3 regions of the Amycolatopsis mongoliensis genome follow, and region 3 is predicted to be linked to each of the others. Evidence: riboswitches for the same ligand, from Rfam matches in the RefSeq annotation. Region 3 holds a riboswitch; each other region holds the start of a gene.

Region 1 (6,042 bases), 480 kb from region 3:
CGCTGCCCGCCGCGCTGCTCGACCGGGCGGTCGAGGCCGGCTGGGTGGCCCGCGACGGCCACCGCGCGGTGAAGGTGCGGCCGAGCGCGGCCCAGCCGTTCGCCGCGCTCGGTGTCGATCTCGACGCGCTGGGTGTCGCCGCCCGGCCTTAACACACCGAGTGTCCGGCTCGGGCCGGCGGTACACGAACGAGTTAACCCGGTCGCTTCACTATTCTGAGGGCCCACGGCACTCGGAGGGAGGCGGCATGGACCAGCTTCCCGTGCTGCTCGGCGTCGGCGGCGTCGTGCTGCTCGCCTCGGTGCTCGCCGTGCGCGTCTCCATCCGGCTCGGCCTGCCCTCGCTGCTGCTGTACCTCGGGATCGGCGTGGTGCTCGGCGAAGCCGGCTTCGGCATCCGGTTCGACAACCCCGAGCTGACCCAGTCGCTCGGCCTCGCCGCGCTCGTCATGATCCTCGCCGAAGGCGGGCTGACGACGCGGTGGTCGGCGGTGAAACCCTCGCTGGGCCTCGGAATCGCACTGTCCACAGTGGCCGTCGTGGTGAGCGTCGCGGTCACCGGCGCGGCCCTGCACTTCCTGCTGGGCCTCGACTGGCGGTTCGCCCTGCTGTGGGGCGCCGTGCTCGCCTCGACCGACGCGGCGGCGGTGTTCTCCGTGCTGCGCACGGCCGGGATCGGCAAACGCCTGGTCGGCGCGCTGGAGCTGGAGTCCGGCATCAACGACGCGCCGGCCTACATCGCGGTCGTCGTGCTCGCCGAAGGCACCACTGTGGACTGGACGCTGCCGCTGCTGGTGGTCTACGAACTGGGGGCGGGCCTGGCGATCGGGCTAGCGTTCGGCTGGCTCGGCGGTTTCACGCTCCGCCGGGCGGCGTTGCCGGCGACCGGCCTCTACCCGCTCGCCACGGTCGCGGTGTGCGTCGTGGCGTACTCGTCCGGGCAGCTGCTGCACGCGTCCGGGCTGCTCGCCACGTACGTCGCCGCGCTGGTGCTGGGCAATTCGCGGCTGCCGCACCGCTCGGACACGCTGTCGTTCGCCGAGGGGCTCGGCTGGCTGGCGCAGATCGGGCTGTTTGTGCTGCTCGGACTGTTCGCCTCGCCGAGCCGGCTGCTCGAGACGCTGGTGCCGGGCCTGGTCGCGGGCGCCGTCGTGCTGCTGCTGGCCCGGCCGATCTCGGTGGTGCTCTCGGTGCTGCCGTTCCGGCTGCCGTGGCGGGAACAGGTGTTCCTGTCGTGGGCCGGGCTGCGCGGCGCGGTGCCGATCGTGCTCGCCATGATCCCGCTGTCGGAAGGGCTCCCGGGCGCGCAACGGCTGGTCGACGCGGTGTTCGTGCTGGTCATCGTGCTGACGCTGGTGCAGGGTGCGACCCTCGGGCCGCTCGGGCACCGGCTCGGGCTGGCCCGGAAGTCCGAGGCGCACGAGATCGAGGTCGACGCCGCGCCGCTGGACGAGCTGGGCGCCGAGCTGCTGCAGGTCCGCATCCAGCCGGGCTCGAAGCTGCACGGCGTGTACCTGTCCGAGCTGCGGCTGCCGGTCGGCGCGACGGTCAGCCTGGTCGTGCGCGACGGCGCGGGCTTCACGCCGCAGAAGACCAGCCGCCTGCAGGAGCACGACCAGCTGCTGGTGGTCACGACGAGCGGGGTCCGCGACGACGCCGAGCGCCGGCTCCGTGCCGTGGACCGGGCCGGCCGCCTGGCCCGCTGGAAGGGCGAGTCGGGTCGTTGACCCGTTCGTGGTCGTGGCCGCGCCGTGACCGATCGGACGACTCGTGTCGACCCGCCAGTCACGCGTGTCGACCCCTCAGTCACGCGTGTTGACCTCCCCGGCACGCGTGATGTCTCCTCGAGCACCCGTGGTGCCCTGAACTGGCCGTTGTCCGGTGCTTGTCCGGTTTCCCCGCCGACCTGGTGATCTTTTTCCGCGAGGGTGAACGCCCCTCACGAAAACCTCACGTGATCTTCCCAGTGATCCAACCTTTGGCCTACTCTGCGCTCGATCCGGTTAGTTCGAATGGGTGAGTGTTAGGTCAAAGGAGTACGCACGGTGACAAAACTGCACGTTCGTGGGGCGGTCCTGGCTGCCGCGATGACCGCGGTCCTCGGGCTGGCAGCCGCACCGGCCGCGATCGCCGAAGTGGCCCCGTTCCCGGCGCTCGCCCTGCCGTTCAAGGCCGGCCAGCAGGTCTACTCGGCCGGCATCCACTCCGACGACGGCAGCACCGGCGTCAAGAACGCCGTCGACTTCAGCCCGGCCGACCACACCGTGCGCGCGCCGCTGGCCGGCACCGTCCACCTGCAGCACTGCGCGGGCGGCGACTGGGTGACCATCGACCACGCCGGCGGCTGGCGGACCGGGTACTACCACATGGAAGGCATCAAGGTCACCGACGGTGAGCACGTCGAGGCCGGGGCCGAGCTCGGCTCGACCGGCAACGCGCTGCCGTGCGGCGGCAGCAGCACCGGCGCCCACGTGCACTTCACGCTCTGGACCCTGCCGGCCGGCCCGGCGGCGGCGAACTGGGACGGCAAGTCGTTCGCCGAGGTCTCGACGGCCGTCGCGGCGGCCGTCGGCGAACCGGTCGACGGGAAGACCATCGGCGGCTGGCGCTTCACCGCCGGGGCCGAGCAGTACACCGGCACGGCGACGCACCTCGCCGACGACGCCGTGACGCAGCTGCCGGGGCACTTCCGCGCGAAGCTCTGACGCTCACGGTGTGTGAGCGGCGTCTCAGAATGTGAGGCGGGGTTGGCCGCCGGCGGCGTTCTCGGTTACCTTCTGGCTCAGGTCATGAGTGCCAGCGCGAAGCCCCGGCTTGCTGGCCGGCAACCCTCCTACCGCGGTGGGGTGCCCCGGGTGAAGACCGGGCCGGTCGCGTCGTGCGACGGGCAAGCGCGGGCCCCTCGCCGGGGTCCCCCGGACCGCCGAGGAGGCACTCGATGACTCTCGCCATCGACCGCACCAGCACCGTCACCCCCGCCGAGCACGTCGAAACCGTTGTCCCCCAGGAGATCCCGGCCGTGGCCGGGGCGGCCCTGCGGGTCCCGCTCGTCACCGGCGAAACCGTCGGCTACGCCAACCTCGACCACGCCGCGAGCGCTCCCTGTCTCGACGCGGTCCGCAGCGCCGTCGACGAGTTCCTGCCCTGGTACGCCAGCGTCCACCGCGGCGCCGGGTTCGCGTCGCAGGTCTCCACCCGCCTCTACGAGCGCACCCGCGACGTCCTGCGCCGCTTCGTCGGCGCCCGGCGCACGGACACCGTCGTGTTCACCCGCAACACCACCGACTCCTTCAACCTGCTCGCCCGCAGCCTGCCCCGGCACACCTCGGTGGTCGTCTTCGACACCGAGCACCACGCCGCGCTGCTGCCGTGGCAGGGGCCGAACGTCCGGCGGATCCCGACCCCGCGCACCCGCCTCGCGGCAGTGTCCGCTGTGGACGAAGCCCTCGCGGACTCCCCGCAGGGACCGCGGTTGGTCGTCGTCACCGGAGCGTCCAATGTGACCGGTGAGCTCCTGCCGGTGGCGGAGATCGCCGCCGTGGCGCGGAAGCACGGCGCCCGCATCGCGCTCGACGCCGCCCAGCTGGCTCCGCACCGGCGGATCTCGATCAAGGAGCTCGACGTCGACTACGTCGCGCTGTCCGGTCACAAGCTGTACGCGCCCTTCGGCGCGGGCGCGCTGATCGGCCGCGCCGACTGGCTGCGCGCCGCCCGGCCGTACCTCGCCGGCGGCGGCGCGACCAAGCTCGTCACCGAGGACGCGGTGGTCTGGAACGCCGGGCCCGAACGCCACGAAGCCGGCTCGCCCAACACCGTCGGCGTGTACGCGCTCGGCGTCGCGTGCGAGAAGCTCAGCGAGAACTGGGACGCCGTCGTGGCGCACGAGCAGGCTCTGCTCACCCGGCTGCGCAAGGGGCTCGAAGGCATCCCGGGCTGCGCCGAGCTGCGGCTCTTCGACGCGCCGGTCGACCGCGTCGGCACGGTCAGCTTCGTCGTCGACGGCTTCGACCCCGGCTGGCTGGCGGCGGTGCTGTCCGCCGAGTACGGCATCGGCGTGCGCGACGGTGCGTTCTGCGCCCACGTCGCGGCCAAGCGGCTCATCGGCGTCACCGGCGGCGCCGGGCAGCAGGCGGTCCGCGTCAGCCTCGGCCTGGGCAGCACCGAAGAGCACGTCGACCGCGTCGTGCTGGCGCTGCGCCAGATCGTCGCGCGCGGGGCCCGCTGGGAGTACGCGAAGGTGGACGGCCGCTGGGCCCCGGTCGGCGACCCGCGGGAGCTGCCGCCGTTCTGCTGATCGTTACCCTGGGCCGATGGGGAGGCACTGGGTTCCGTTGGCGCTGCTCGGGTTCGCGGAGCTGGTCCTGGTCACGGTCGAACTGTTCCACCGCTCGGCCGTGACGGCGGACCTGGCGACCCGCCTCGCGCCGGACCCGGCCCCGCCGTCCTACGACAGCATCTTCGGGTTCACCGTCGAGGGCCACGGTGGCACGCAGCGGCTCCTCAGCCTCTCCGACACCGTCCTCGCCTACCGGGGCGGAATCGGCGTGGCCTGGCAGTGGGTGCTCATCGCCGCGTTCCTGGCGGTGGTGGCCTGGTACGCCCGGCGGCTCGGCGGGAAAGCGGCCGTGCTGTCCGCCGTCGGCGTGCTGGTCGCGGTGCCCCTGCTGGACCTGCTGGCCTACAGCTGGTTCGGCTTCGACGCGGCCACCCGCGGCCCGGTCCTCGCCACGCTCGGCCTGGCCCTGGTCGCCTGGCTCGAACGCAGCCGCCTGGTGCTCGCGGTGGCGGTGGTGGCCGGCGCGACCGCCGTCGCCGTCGCGGACCTGCCCGGCGTGGTGATCTCGGCCGCCGTCCTCCTCGCGGGCGCTATCCTGCCCCGATGGGGGATGGACGACGATTTTGGTTCCCGCTGGCCGCGCTGGGGTTCGCCCAGCTCGTGATGGCGGTGGTCGCGCTGGTCCCGGCCGCCCCGGCGACCGGCGAGTTCGTGAACATGCGTGGCTACGCGATGACCCAGCAGCTCCACGGGCTGGGGACCGGCGGGGTCGGCGGGACCGCCCTCGGCGACGGCGGCTGGTACTCGGCCGGTGCCGTCGCGGTGGACGTGGTGCCCCCGGCGGCGCTCGGCTGGCTCGCCGGTCTCGCCTGCGTGGTGCTCGCCGTCGCGGGCTGGTACTGGCTGAGCCTGCGCCGCACGGGCGCGCCGCCGCGGCCGGTCCGGTTCGTGCTCGGCACGCTGGGCGCGCTGGCCGCCCTCCCGCTGCTCGACCTGGTCGGCGCCGTGGAGCTGCGGCTGTCCGGCGACGTCCGGGGCGCGCTCGTGGCGGCGCTGGGGCTGCTGGTGCTGGCGGCGTACGAGCGCAGCTGGTTCGTGCTGGCCGTGACCGTGGTGTTCGCGCTGGTCAGCCTGCTGTTCCTGACGCCGGTGACCGGGGCGCTGAGCGCGGCGGGCGTGCTGTTCGCCGCCGCGTTCGCGGTCCTCCTGCGGCGCCCTCGCGACACTGCCGCCGACGCACCCTGACCAGGCGTGGACAATGGACCGGTGAGCACCGAGTCCAGCGCTGGAGAACCCGACACCGACGCCGCCGCCGAGGCGACGCCCGAGACCGTGCAGGAAACACCGGAAGCCCCGGCGAAGCCGCTGCCGAAGCGCCGCGTGGGCTGGGTGTTCGCCGTCGCGGTCGTGTTCTGGGCGATCGACCTGGTGACGAAGAACCTGGTCGCCGCCAACCTGGAGGGCAAGGAGCCGGTCCGGATCCTCGGCGGCCTCGTCTACCTGCAGGTGATCCGCAACCCCGGCGCGGCGTTCTCGATGGCCACCGGCATGACGTGGGTGCTCGCGCTGGTCGCGCTGGCCGTCGTCATCGCGATCATCTGGCTGGCCCGGCGGCTGCGCTCGATCGGCTGGGCCATCGGGCTCGGCCTCGTGCTCGCCGGCGCCACCGGCAACCTGACCGACCGCATCTTCCGCGCGCCCGGCGGGCTGCAGGGCCACGTCGTCGACTTCATCTCGGCGTTCGCCCCGAACGGCAAGGGCTTCGCG
Region 2 (6,042 bases), 4.0 Mb from region 3:
CTGCTCATGGGGCAGACATTACTGGCAGCTGTGTCACTCCAGCAGTTCGGACGTCTCCAGCCAGCGGCCCTCGACGTCCTCGATCTCGCCCTGGACGCCCTTCAGCTCGGCGTTGAGCTCCATCAGCTTCGCCGGGTCGGTCGCCGCCTCCAGGAGCGCCGCGTGGAGCTTCTCCTCCTTCGCGTGCAGCTGGTCGAGCTTGCGCTCCAGCCGGCCCAGGTCCTTCTGGGCCGCCCGCAGGTCCGCCGCCGACTTCTTGGCCTCGGCCTTCGCCGCCGTCGGGGCCGCCGCGGCCGCCGGTTCCTTGGCGAGGGCGCGGCGGTTCAGGTACTCCTCGATACCGCCCGGCAAGTGGGTGATCCGGCCGTCGCCGAAGAGGGCGACGATCGTGTCGCAGACCCGTTCGACCAGGTAGCGGTCGTGGGAGACGACGACCATCGTGCCCGGCCAGCCGTCGAGGAGGTCCTCCAGCTGCTGCAGCGTGTCGATGTCCAGGTCGTTCGTCGGCTCGTCGAGCAGCAGCACGTTCGGCTCGGCCATCAGCAGCCGGCACAGCTGCAGCCGGCGCCGCTCGCCGCCGGACAGATCCCCGACCGGCGTCCACTGGCGGGACTGCGGGAAGCCGAGCTTCTCGCCCAGCTGCGACGCCGTCATCTCCTGCTTGCCGAAGACCACGCGCCCGGCCACCTGCTCGATCGCCTGCAGCACGCGCAGGTCGCCGGGCAGGTCGTCGAGCTCCTGGCGCAGGTGCGCGAGGGCGACCGTCTTGCCCTCGATCCGCCGGCCGGTCGAGCCTTGGACGTCGCCGCCGAGCAGCTTCAGCAGGGACGTCTTGCCGGAGCCGTTGACCCCGACGAGGCCGATCCGGTCGCCCGGCCCGACCCGCCAGGTGACGTGGTCGAGCAGCGTCCGGTCGCCGACCGTGTACGTCGTGTCTTCCAGCTCCAGCACGGTCTTGCCCAGGCGCCGCTTGGCGAACGCCATCAGCTCGACGGAGTCGCGCGGCGGCGGCACGTCCGCGATCAGCGCCTCGGCGGCGTCGATGCGGTAGCGCGGCTTCGACGAGCGCGCCTGCGGGCCGCGGCGCAGCCACGCCAGCTCCTTGCGGGCCAGGTTCTGCCGCTTCTCCTCGGCCGTCGCGGCGAGCCGCGCCCGCTCGGCGCGCGCGAAGATCCAGTCGGCGTAACCACCTTCGTACTGCTCGACGCGGCCGTTCGCGACCTCCCAGGTCAGGCTCGCGACGGTGTCGAGGAACCACCGGTCGTGCGTGACGACCACGACCGCGATCCGCCGGGTCAGCAGGTGGTCGGCGAGCCACTGGACACCTTCGACGTCCAGGTGGTTGGTCGGCTCGTCGAGCACGACGAGGTCGAGCTCGCCGGTCAGCGCGGCGGCCAGGGAGACCCGGCGCCGCTCGCCACCGGAGAGGTTCGCCGTCGGGGTGTCCAGCCCGATCGCGGTGATCCCGAGACCGTCCACAATGGACCTCACGCGCGCGTCGGCCGCCCATTCGTGCTCGGCGCCGTAGCGTTCGAGCACGACTTCGCCGACGCTGCTGCCGTCCGGGAGTTCGGTTCGCTGAGTGACCACGGCCATCCGCAGGCCACCGACATGGCTCACCCGCCCGGAATCCGGCTCGGTCAGTCCGGAAAGGACTTCCAGGAGGGTGGTCTTGCCACCCCCGTTGAGCCCGACGACGCCGATGCGCTGCCCGGCCGCGACGCCGAGCGACACACCGTCCAGGAGCGGGCGCACCCCGTAGGACTTGCTCACCGCCTCCAGGTTGACCAGGTTGGCCATCCGCTCAGCCGATCCTTTCCACGATGACGAACCGGGTCGCCACGACCTGCGTCGTGTCGTCCACGGTGAACTCCGGATCCTTCAGCGCCGCGCGCATTTCGGTTCCCTGCCAGAAGTCGGTGTGCCCGGCGCGCCAGCCGGCGACGCTCGTGAAGCCCTCGCCCTCGTCGAGCGCGTGCCGCAAGTCCACTTCGGAAAGACGAAGGACGCGCACGTCGGTGGTCTCGATGACCGCGACCCCGGTGCCGGACGAGTCGAGCACGAGTTCACGCTCCCCCACGAGGGGCAACGCTTCGCCGGACAGCTCGTATTCCCGGAGCAGCCCGGAGGTCGTCGTCTTCGAGCCGTCCAGGATCGCCGCGACCAGTTTGTCGCGCAGCGGGCCGGGGAACGCGAACTCGGCGTGCTTCACGCGTGCACCCGCGGCGGCGCCGGGCGCGGTGCGTCGTCCCCGCCGACCACGCGGGCGCCGGGGACCGGGCCGTGCGCCACCCGGACCGTGCGGCAGACCCCCGCGCCCGAAAGCTCCGCGGCGACCTCGACCGCCGATTGCGCGTCTTCACAGAGGAACGCGCAGGTCGGGCCGGATCCGGAGACCGTGCCGGCGAGCGCGCCCGCGTTGACGCCGGCCCGGAGCGTCCGGCGCAGCCCGGGCCGCAGCGAAACCGCCGCCGCCTGGAGGTCGTTGCCCAGCAGCAGCGCCAGCTGACGCGGGTCGCCCGAGGCCAGCGCCTCGACGACGGGGGTGTGCGCGCCGATCCGCGGCGGGTTGCCGTCGGCGCGCAGGCGGTCCAGCTCCTTGAACACCTTCGGCGTCGACAGCCCTTCGGAGTCGAAGGCCAGCACCCAGTGGAAGGTGTGCCGCGACAGCACCGGGACGAGCTGCTCGCCCCGCCCGGTGCCCAGCGCGGTGCCGCCGTAGAGCGCGAACGGGACGTCGCTGCCCAGTCCGGCGGCGATCTCGGCCAGCTCGTCGCGCGTGATGTCGAGGTTCCAGAGGCTCGACAGCCCGACCAGGGTCGCCGCCGCGTCGGCGCTGCCGCCCGCCATGCCACCCGCGACGGGGATGCCCTTGCGCAGCACCACCCGGACGTTCGGCTCACCGGTGCGGCCGACGTGCGCGGCCAGCGCTTCGACCGCGCGCCAGGCGAGGTTGGTGCCGTCGGCGGGCACCGAGCCTTCGCCCTCGCCGTAGATCTCCAGCCCCGGCTCCTCGGTGACCGCGACGGTCACCTCGTCGGTCAGCGACAGGGCCTGGAACACGGTCACCAGCTCGTGGTAACCGTCTTCGCGCAGGTCGTCGACCGCCAGGTGCAGGTTGACCTTGGCCGGGACCCGGACGGTGACTGGAGGCGGAACTACGGCGAGCACCCGACCAGCCTACGTGCCCGCGGAAACGCCCCAATGTGGCCTTGGTTGCGTTCAACGCAACCAAGGCGGCCTTCGGTGCGTTGAACGCACCCAAGGCCGCCCTGGGGCGCTGGGGTCAGGCGGCCGCGACGCCCTGTGGGCCGCGGGCGGTGTGCGTCACGTGGCCGCCGCGCTCGGCGACCCACGCCAGCGCCGCGTCGGCCCGCTCGCCGCGGACGCCGAGGCGGAACCGGCCGACCGGGGTGTCGCCGATCCGGGTCAGGCCGCCGCCGATGGTGGCGAACTCGACGTCGAAGCGGCCCGCGGCCTCGGGCAGCAGCGCACCGATCGACGCGAAGCCGACCAGCACGACGTCGACCGAGCGGTCGTAGCGCGACGACTGAGAACGGGAGGTCTCGATGGCCGGCAGCAGCGCCTGCGCGGTGCGGCTGGCCGGGTTCGAGATCAGGTCGAGGACGGTGCCGCGCTCGACGACCGTGCCGCCTTCGAGCACCGCGACGTCGTCGCAGACCCGGCGGACCACCCCGGCGTCCGGCGTCGTGACCACGACGGTGGTGCCCAGCTCGGAGCGGGCGCGGTCGAGCACGGTGAGCACCGCGCCGGCCTCCTCCGGGTTGATCCCGGCGGTCGGGTCGTCGGCCAGCAGCACCGCCGGCGCCGCCGCCAGCGCCTTCGCGACCGCCACGCGGCGGAGCTGGCCCTCGGTCAGCTCGCCGGGACGCTGCGTCGCGCGCTGCGTCAGGCCGACGAGGTCGAGCAGCGAGCCGACCCGGCTGCGGCGCTGCGGGCCGTCGACGCCGAGCTGCTCGAGCGGGGAGGCGATGTTGCCGGCGATCGTGCGCTCGGCGATCAGCTCCGGCTTCGTCGAGACGACGCCCAGCTGGCGGCGGATCTCGCGCAGGCGGCGGCCGTCGAGGGTGCCGGTGTTGAGGCCGTCGAGGCGGACGACGCCGCGGTCGGGCCGCTCCTGCAACGCGATGCAGCGGGCGAGGACGGACTTGCCCGACCCGGCGGGCCCGACCACGCCGAACAGCGAGCCGGCCTGGACCTCGACGCTGACGTCGTGCAGGGCGACGACCGAATTTCCGTTGGTGGCAAAGGTTTTGGACAGGTTTTCGACGGTGATCACGAAGGCTCCAGAAAACGGGGTGCGCGCAGCGCGCGACACCCGGCCGCAGTCGAAGTCCGTCCTTTATGGACGGTGCATGAAGAAGAGGTGGACCGGCTCGGGCAAGCTCAGCGGGAGCGCCGACATGCGGTCACGGAGCGGCGGCCTTCGTCGACTACGCGACGCCTGGTCAGGAGCAGGGGGCGAGCTACCCTCTTCATCGGAAACGGCCTCCATCGGTCCTGGCGGTAGCACCTGCCCCGTGGAGGGTGGTTGCTGCGACTTCGGCGAGCCAGGTCTCTCAGTCGCTCGGGATGGACGTACTGAGTAAAACCGATCCCGAGGAGCGAAAGCAAGCCTGTTGGCCCAGATCACACGACTGGAGGTGTCCGAATCGCGAGATCGCACGTCAAGAGGCGTATTTTCGCCGAACCTCGTCGACTTCTGTGACATCCGGGGCTTCGCCCCGGGCCGGGGGCCCCGCCACCCGGAACCCCCGGAAAGCTCCAGAGTGGACGTGCTAACGGGCGGCGGCCAGCCGGGCGAAGTCGTGCACGCCGAGCTGCTCACCCCGGGTCTTCGGGTCGATCCCGGCGGCCGTCAGCAGCTCGCCGGCCCGCTCGGCCGAGCCCGCCCAGCCCGCGAGCGCGGCGCGGAGCGTCTTCCTGCGTTGGGAGAAGGCGGCGTCGACGAGGCCGAAGAGCCGGTCGCGGTCGTCCGACGCCGGAGCGTCACCGCGTTCGAAGGCGACGAGCGCGGAGTCGACGTTCGGCACCGGCCAGAACACCGAGCGCGGCACGGCGGCGACCTTGCGCGCCGGGCCGTAGTAGGCGAGCTTCACGCTCGGCACGCCGTAGATCCGGCTGCCAGGGCCGGCCGCCATCCGGTCGGCGACCTCGGTCTGGACCATGACGAGACCGGACGTCAGGGACGGCACCTCGGCGAGCAGGTGCAGCACGACCGGCACGGCGACGTTGTAGGGCAGGTTGGCGACGAGCGCGGTCGGCTGGGCGGGCAGGTCGTCCTTGGCGATGCGCAGCGCGTCGGCCGCGACGACCTGGAGCTTGCCGGCGACCTCGGGCGCCCGGTCCGCGACGGTCTCGGGCAGCCGCTCGGCGAGCTTGGGATCGATCTCGACGGCGACGACGTGCGCGCCGGTGGCGAGCAGGCCGAGGGTGAGCGACCCGAGCCCGGGCCCGACCTCGAGGACGACGTCGTCCGGGCCGACGCCGGCGAGCTCGACGATCCGGCGGACGGTGTTGGGATCGTGCACGAAGTTCTGCCCGAGCTTCTTGGTCGGCCGCACGTCCAGCTCGGCCGCCAGCCCGCGGATCTCGGCAGGTCCCAACAGTTCAACCACCGGCCGAGCTTACCGATGGGGCATCTCGCGTGATTGAGCAGGCAGCACGCGTGACTGAAGGGGCATCACCCGTGATCCGGCGGGCATCGGCGTGGTGCCCCGGCAATCACACGTGATGCCCCTCCGGACACGCGTGATGCCCGTCGGCGCACGCGAAACGGCCCCCACCCGCGAAGGGTGAGGGCCGTTTCGGAAAAGCGTCAGGCCTTCTTGCCGCAGACCGGCCAGGCGCTGTAGCCGCCGCGGGCGTCGCGGACCTTCTCCGCGATCGCGATCTGCTGCTCGCGCGAAGCCTGGCTCGGGAGGCTCGCGTACTGGTCGCCGCCGTAGGCGTCCCACGTGCGCTTGTCGAACTGGAGGCCGCCGTAGTAGCCGTTGCCGGTGTTGGTGGCCCAGTTGCCGC
Region 3 (6,042 bases):
CTCGACCGTGCCTTCGGTCACCCTTCGGGAGCGCTCGGGCGCCTCGGCGGCTGGGTGATGGCGCGGGGCAACGCCGCCACCGAGCAGCGCATCGTCGACCTGGCCCGGATCGAACCGGACGAGACCGTCCTGGTCGTCGGTCCCGGCCCCGGCGTCGGCCTGGACGCCGCCGCGCGGCTGGCCGGGCGCACCATCGGCGTCGATCCCTCCCCCGAGATGCTCGGCCTCTGCCACGAGCGCTGCGGCGACCGCGCCGAGCTGCGCGAGGGGTCGGCGGCGCACACCGGCGAGCCCGACGGGTCCATCGACGTCGTCCTGACCGTCAACAACGTGATGCTCTGGGACGATCGCGCGGCCGGGTTCGCCGAGCTGGTCCGGGTGCTGCGCCCCGGCGGGCGCCTGCTGCTGTCCGCGCACGAGAAGTGGCTGCCCGTGAGCAGGCACGTCCTGGCCGACGAAGCCGCCGAAGCGGGCTTCGCCGACCTGCAGACCTGGACCTGGGACCCGCCCGGCTTCGCCGCGCTGGCCGCGCAGCTGCGGGCCGTCAAGCCCGCCTAGCGGGTGTCCGTGCGGATCGGGTGGCCCTCGGGCACCTCGACCAGCACGATCCGCGTGCCGTCCGGGTCGGCGATCCAGGCCTCGTCGAGGCCCCAGGGCTCGCGCTGCCCGTCCCGCACCGGCTCCAGGCCCTTCGCCTTCAGCTCGGCCAGGGTGCCGGCGAGGTCCCGGACCTGCATCCAGAGCACCAGATCGGGCGACGAGCCCGTCTCGCCCCGGCCGGAGACCTCCAGGGAGCCGTGGCCGAGGAAGAACACCGTGCCGCCGGGGAACTCACGCTCCACGGCCAGGCCGAGGGTGTCGCGGTAGAACGCCGTCGTCGCGTCGACGTCGCGCGGGCGGATCAGCAGCCGGCTCTTCAGGACTTCCATCCGACCATCCCTACCGGACGCGCTCAGGCGGCCGCAATCGCGGCGATCCCGGACAGGACGATCACCGACCCCGCGAGCCGCCGCACGGCGTCGCGCTCGCCCAGCACCAGCCAGGCGGCGAGGCCGCCGAGCACGATGCTCAGCTCCCGGGCGGGCGCGACCAGGCTGACCGGCGCCATCGTGAGGGCGAACAGCACGAGGATGTAGGCGATCGGCGAAAGCAGCCCGACGACCAGCACCTCGCGGCGTTGCTCACGCCAGATCCGCGTCACCTCGGCGCGGCCGGCCAGGGCACCGGGGGCGAGCAGCACGCTCTGCAGGACCGAGCCGAGGCCGAAGTAGACGACGGGTGGCACGCCCAGGCCGGTCACCGAGTGCGCGTCCCAGAGGGTGTAGCCGGCGATGACGGCACCGGTCAGGAGGCCGTAGCGGATGCCGGCCTTGACCGCATGCGGGTCACCCGTCTTGCGGCCCGTGCTGATCACCAGCACCCCGGCGATGACCAGGAAGGCGCCGAGCAGCCCGAGCCAGCCGGGGCGTTCGCCGAGCACGAGGACGGCGGCCAGCACCGACAGCAGCGGCCCGGTGCCCCGCGCGACGGGGTAGACGACGGAGAGGTCGCCGACGCGGTACCCGCGTTGCAGCACGATGCCGTAGGCGATGTGCAGCACCGACGTCACCACCGCGGCCACCAGCCAGCTCCACTGTGGACGCTGCGGCTCGACGACCAGCAGCACGACCGTCACCGGCAGGAGCACGACCGCGGAAGCCGTGTAATAGAGCCAGACGAACTGGGTGCCGCCGGAGGAGATCCGCTTCGCGGCCAGGTTCCACGCGGCGTGCACGACGGCGGCGACGAGGACGAAGGACAGGGCGGTGGCGTTCATGGGACCCTTCGGGTTTTCGCGCGCGCGAAAACCGGGTCCTCCAGGCTTTTGCCCCGTCAGATGAACGGCCGGCCGTCCGGGCCCGCCGACGGTGCCGCTCGGACCAGTCCCGCCGGTCCTGGTTGTGCGGTGCTGGGTGCGCGGACCGGCGACGGAACCCTAGGCACTACCGCCGCCCACCGTACTCCTGGTGATCGAGACGGCGCAGGTCCCGCCGGAGGCCGCCGCGAGCCCGGCTGTTAAGGTTGTCGCTCGTTGCCGTGCGGCATTCCGTCATGGAGGAAGCCCGCTCTCGCGAGCGGGGCCACTCGAGCGCGGCGGCGAATCTCACCGAGTGAAACAGGAGTTGCCCTATGGCCAACATCAAGTCGCAGATCAAGCGCATCACGACGAACGAGAAGGCGCGTCAGCGCAACCAGGCGATCCGGTCCTCGGTGAAGACCGCGATCCGCAAGGTCCGCGAAGCCGCCGAGGCCGGCGACAAGGCCAAGGCCGTCGAGCTGCAGCGCGACGCCGCCCAGAAGCTGGACAAGGCCGTCTCGAAGGGCGTTCTGCACGCCAACCAGGCCGCCAACAAGAAGTCGGCGCTGGCGAAGCGCGTCAACGCGCTCTGAGCTGGTTGATTTCTGGGAAAGCCCCGGCTTCGGCCGGGGCTTTCTTCATGCCCGGGTCAGCGGTCGCCCTTGGCGGCCGCCACCTGGAGGACCGCACGTTCCAATGCGTAGCCCGGGTCGGCCGCCACGCCCTTGACCTCGGCGTTCAGCCTCGCCACGACCCGCATCGCGGTCGCGAGGCCGTCCTGGTTCCAGCCCCGGGACTGGCCCTGGGCCTTGCGGATCTTCCACGGCGGCATGCCCAGCTCGCCGGCCAGCTGGTTCGGGTTGCCCCGGCCCGCACCCGAGACCCGGGCGATCGTGCGGACCGCGTCGGCCAGCGCGTCCGCGACCAGGACGTGCGGGACGCCCAGCTGCATCGCCCAGCGCAGCGACTCCAGCGCCGCCGAGCGGTCGCCGCTCACGGCCTTCTCCGCGACCGCGAACCCGGTGACGTCCGCGCGGCCGCGGTGGTAGCGGCGGACCGCTTCGGCGTCGACGGTCCCGCCGGCGTCCGCCACCAGCTGCGTCGCCGCAGACGAGAGTTCTCGCAGGTCGGAGCCCACGGCGTCGATCAGCGCGGCCACCCCCGCGGGGTCGATCTTGCCGCCCGCCCGGCGCACCTCGTGCCGCACGAACTGCTCGCGCTCGGCCGGCTTGGTCAGCTTCGGGCACTCGGTGACCTCGGCGCCCGCCTTCTTCAACACCGCCGGGAGCGTCTTGCCCGCCTTGCTGCGGCCGCCGCCGGTGTGCACGACGACCAGCACGATGCCGTCCGCCGGGTCCTTCAGGTAGGAAGCCACGGCGTCGGCCAGTTCCTGCGAGATGTCCTGCGCCGACTCCAGGACGATCACGCGGCCTTCGCTGAACAGCGACGGGCTGACGAGTTCGGCCAGCTCGGGGGCTGTGAGATCCGACACCCGGACCCGGGTCAGCTCGGCCGTGGCGTCGATCGCCCGGGCCGCGGCGAGCGCCTCGCGGACGGCGCGCTCGATCAGCAGTTCTTCCTCGCCCAGGACCAGGAGCAGCGGGGCCGGGGCGGTGGCTTGCGCGGTCACGGAAGGATCCTCTCACTTGCGGTGTCGTGCGCCCGCTCCGGTGATGTCGAGCGGCCGGCGTGGCACGGCGTGAGCGCCATGTCGTACGGTGTAGCCGAGGCAGCCGCCCCGGATCATCCGGCGAGCGCGCGCCGACAATCGAATACCGCTCATCCAGAGGGGCAGAGGGAACGGCCCGACGAAGCCCCGGCAACCGGCGTACAGCCCGTCATCCCGCGATCGCGGGGTAGCTGACGACCACGGTGCCAATTCCGGCCCGCTTCGGCGGGGCAGATGAGGAAAGGAACCTCGCGATGACCGCCACCCTCGGAACGACCTCCACCACGAAGACCCCGGATCTCGGTCCGGCCGTCGAACTGGTGTCGAAGGAAGAGGGACACCGGCAGCCGCTCGCCCCCGAGTTCGTCTCCGCCGAGGACTTCTCGCCGCTCGAAGTCGCCTACGACTTCGGCCGCGTCCGCCGCGAAGACATCGAGGCCGGCCCCAAGAACATCTGGCGCTACAAGAAGCTCCTCCCGGTTCCGTCCAATGTCGAGGAGATCCCGAACACCGAGCCCGGCGCCACCCGGCTGATCCGCGCCGACCGCCTCGCCAAGGAGCTCGGCCTCAAGCGCGTGTGGGTCAAGGACGACACCGGCAACCCGACGCACTCGTTCAAGGACCGCGTCGTCGCCGTCGCGCTGGCCGCGGCCCGCGAGTTCGGGTTCGAGGTGCTCGCGTGTCCGTCGACCGGCAACCTGGCCAACGCGACGGCCGCCGCCGCGGCCCGCGCGGGCTGGCGGTCGGTCGTGCTGATCCCGAAGACCCTCGAGCGCGCCAAGATCCTCACCACCGCGGTCTACGACGGCGACCTGATCGCCGTCGACGGCAACTACGACGACGTCAACCGCCTCGCCACCGAGCTCGCCGGTGAGCACCCGAAGTGGGCGTTCGTGAACGTGAACGTCCGGCCGTACTACTCCGAAGGCTCGAAGACGCTGGCCTTCGAGGTCGCCGAGCAGCTCGGCTGGCGCATCCCGCCGCAGGTCGTCGTGCCGATCGCCTCCGGTTCGCAGCTGACCAAGGTGGACAAGGGTTTCCGCGAGCTGGGCCAGCTCGGTCTCGTGGACGCCAGCCCGTACAAGGTGTTCGGCGCTCAGGCCACCGGCTGCTCGCCGGTGTCGGCCGCGTTCCGCGCCGGCCAGGACGTGGTCCAGCCGGTCAAGCCGGACACGATCGCCCGCTCGCTGGCGATCGGCAACCCGGCCGACGGCCCGTACGTGCTCGACATCGTCAACCGCACCGGCGGCGCGATCGAGGACGTCAGCGACGAAGAGGTCGTCGAAGGCATCCGGTTGCTCGCCCGCACCGAGGGCATCTTCACCGAGACCGCGGGCGGGGTCACCGTCGCGACGGCGAAGAAGCTGGTCGAGACGGGCAAACTGGACCCGGACGCCGAGACGGTGCTCCTGATCACCGGTGACGGCCTCAAGACCCTCGACGCGATCGAGAACCACGTCGGCCCGAAGGCGACCGTGCCGCCGTCCGCCAAGGCCGTGAACGAGGCGCTCGGCTACTGACCTCCACCGCCGGGGCGGGCTCTGCCGCCCGCCCCGGCCTTCAGCGCTTCGGCGGGCCACGCGGCTCGCCCCGGCGCGCTACCGTCGGGCCTGCCGGGTCGCCGACCACCGCGGTGTCGCCGTCCAGGTCGGTTCGGGTGACCAGGGCACCCAGCGCCGCCAGAGTGTCCATTGTGGACTTACTGGGGTGCCCGTAGGTGTTTCCCGCGCCGACGCTGACCAACGCCACCCTCGGCGCCACTGCCGCGAGGAACGACGGCAGCGAGTAGCGCGAGCCGTGATGGGGCACTTTCAGCACCTCCGCCTTCAGATTTCCGATGTCCGCCAAGAGATCCGCCTGTGCCGCCAGCTCGACGTCGCCGGTCAGGAGCACCCGGCCGGCCGGCGTCTGCGCTCGCAGGACCACCGAACTGTTGTTGATCGTCGTGCCGTCCTGCTGCCCGGCCGAGCGAGCCGGTACGTAGCGCGGGCCGAGCACGTCGAGCGACAGCCCGGCCCACGCCAGCCGCTCCCCCGGATTCAGCTCCACCAGCGGCACCCCCTGCTGCCTTGCCTCCTCCGCGACCTGGCGCCACGCCCACTCCGGCGCCCGCCCCGGGCCGACGGCGATCCCGCCGACCGCCCGGCCGTCGAAGACCGACGCCAGCCCGCCGATGTGGTCGGCGTGCAGGTGGCTCAGCACCAGCAGCGGGATCCGGTCGACCGCCAGCCGGTGCAGGCACTCGTCCACCGGCCCCGGCTCGGGTCCGGTGTCCACGACGACCGCCCGGCCCGGCTCGGCCGTCGCCAGCACGACCGCGTCACCCTGCCCGACGTCGCACTCGACCATCGCCCAGTCCCGCGGTGGCCATGCCGGTGCGAACACCCGGACCGGCACGAACACCAGCAGTACGCCGACGACCAGCACCGCCATCACCAGCCGCACGCGCCGGTGCCGGGCGGCCAGCACCAGCACCCCGAGCACAGCCGCGGCGAGCAGCCCGCCCGTCCAGCCGCCGGGCCACGCGACGACCGCA

What was found. Region 3 has a riboswitch for S-adenosylmethionine ahead of thrC (threonine synthase). Riboswitches for the same ligand answer to the same signal wherever they lie in the genome.
Region 1: linked by a shared signal. The riboswitch ahead of QRX60_RS48080 (aminotransferase class V-fold PLP-dependent enzyme) and the one ahead of thrC (threonine synthase) in region 3 are both predicted to bind S-adenosylmethionine.
Region 2: linked by a shared signal. The riboswitch ahead of QRX60_RS18220 (methionine ABC transporter ATP-binding protein) and the one ahead of thrC (threonine synthase) in region 3 are both predicted to bind S-adenosylmethionine.

What each region holds. Positions count from the first base shown of each region.
Region 1 is NZ_CP127295.1:10,035,138-10,041,179, reverse strand. It holds gene QRX60_RS48095 (ArsR/SmtB family transcription factor) at 1-152, shown strand, start outside; gene QRX60_RS48090 (potassium/proton antiporter) at 248-1,726, shown strand; gene QRX60_RS48085 (M23 family metallopeptidase) at 2,045-2,704, shown strand; SAM riboswitch class IV at 2,785-2,899, shown strand; gene QRX60_RS48080 (aminotransferase class V-fold PLP-dependent enzyme) at 2,938-4,293, shown strand; gene QRX60_RS48075 (hypothetical protein) at 4,310-4,939, shown strand; gene QRX60_RS48070 (hypothetical protein) at 4,879-5,520, shown strand; gene lspA (signal peptidase II) at 5,608-6,042, shown strand, end outside.
Region 2 is NZ_CP127295.1:3,719,042-3,725,083, reverse strand. It holds gene QRX60_RS18240 (fatty acyl-AMP ligase) at 1-8, opposite strand, end outside; gene QRX60_RS18235 (ABC-F family ATP-binding cassette domain-containing protein) at 34-1,800, opposite strand; gene QRX60_RS18230 (ASCH domain-containing protein) at 1,805-2,212, opposite strand; gene QRX60_RS18225 (4-(cytidine 5'-diphospho)-2-C-methyl-D-erythritol kinase) at 2,209-3,171, opposite strand; gene QRX60_RS18220 (methionine ABC transporter ATP-binding protein) at 3,287-4,300, opposite strand; SAM riboswitch class I at 4,510-4,600, opposite strand; gene rsmA (16S rRNA (adenine(1518)-N(6)/adenine(1519)-N(6))-dimethyltransferase RsmA) at 4,800-5,639, opposite strand; gene QRX60_RS18210 (resuscitation-promoting factor) at 5,840-6,042, opposite strand, start outside.
Region 3 is NZ_CP127295.1:10,519,310-10,525,351, forward strand. It holds gene QRX60_RS50095 (class I SAM-dependent methyltransferase) at 1-558, shown strand, start outside; gene QRX60_RS50100 (VOC family protein) at 555-929, opposite strand; gene QRX60_RS50105 (DMT family transporter) at 953-1,816, opposite strand; gene rpsT (30S ribosomal protein S20) at 2,170-2,430, shown strand; gene holA (DNA polymerase III subunit delta) at 2,487-3,467, opposite strand; SAM riboswitch class I at 3,614-3,747, shown strand; gene thrC (threonine synthase) at 3,761-5,026, shown strand; gene QRX60_RS50125 (ComEC/Rec2 family competence protein) at 5,067-6,042, opposite strand, start outside.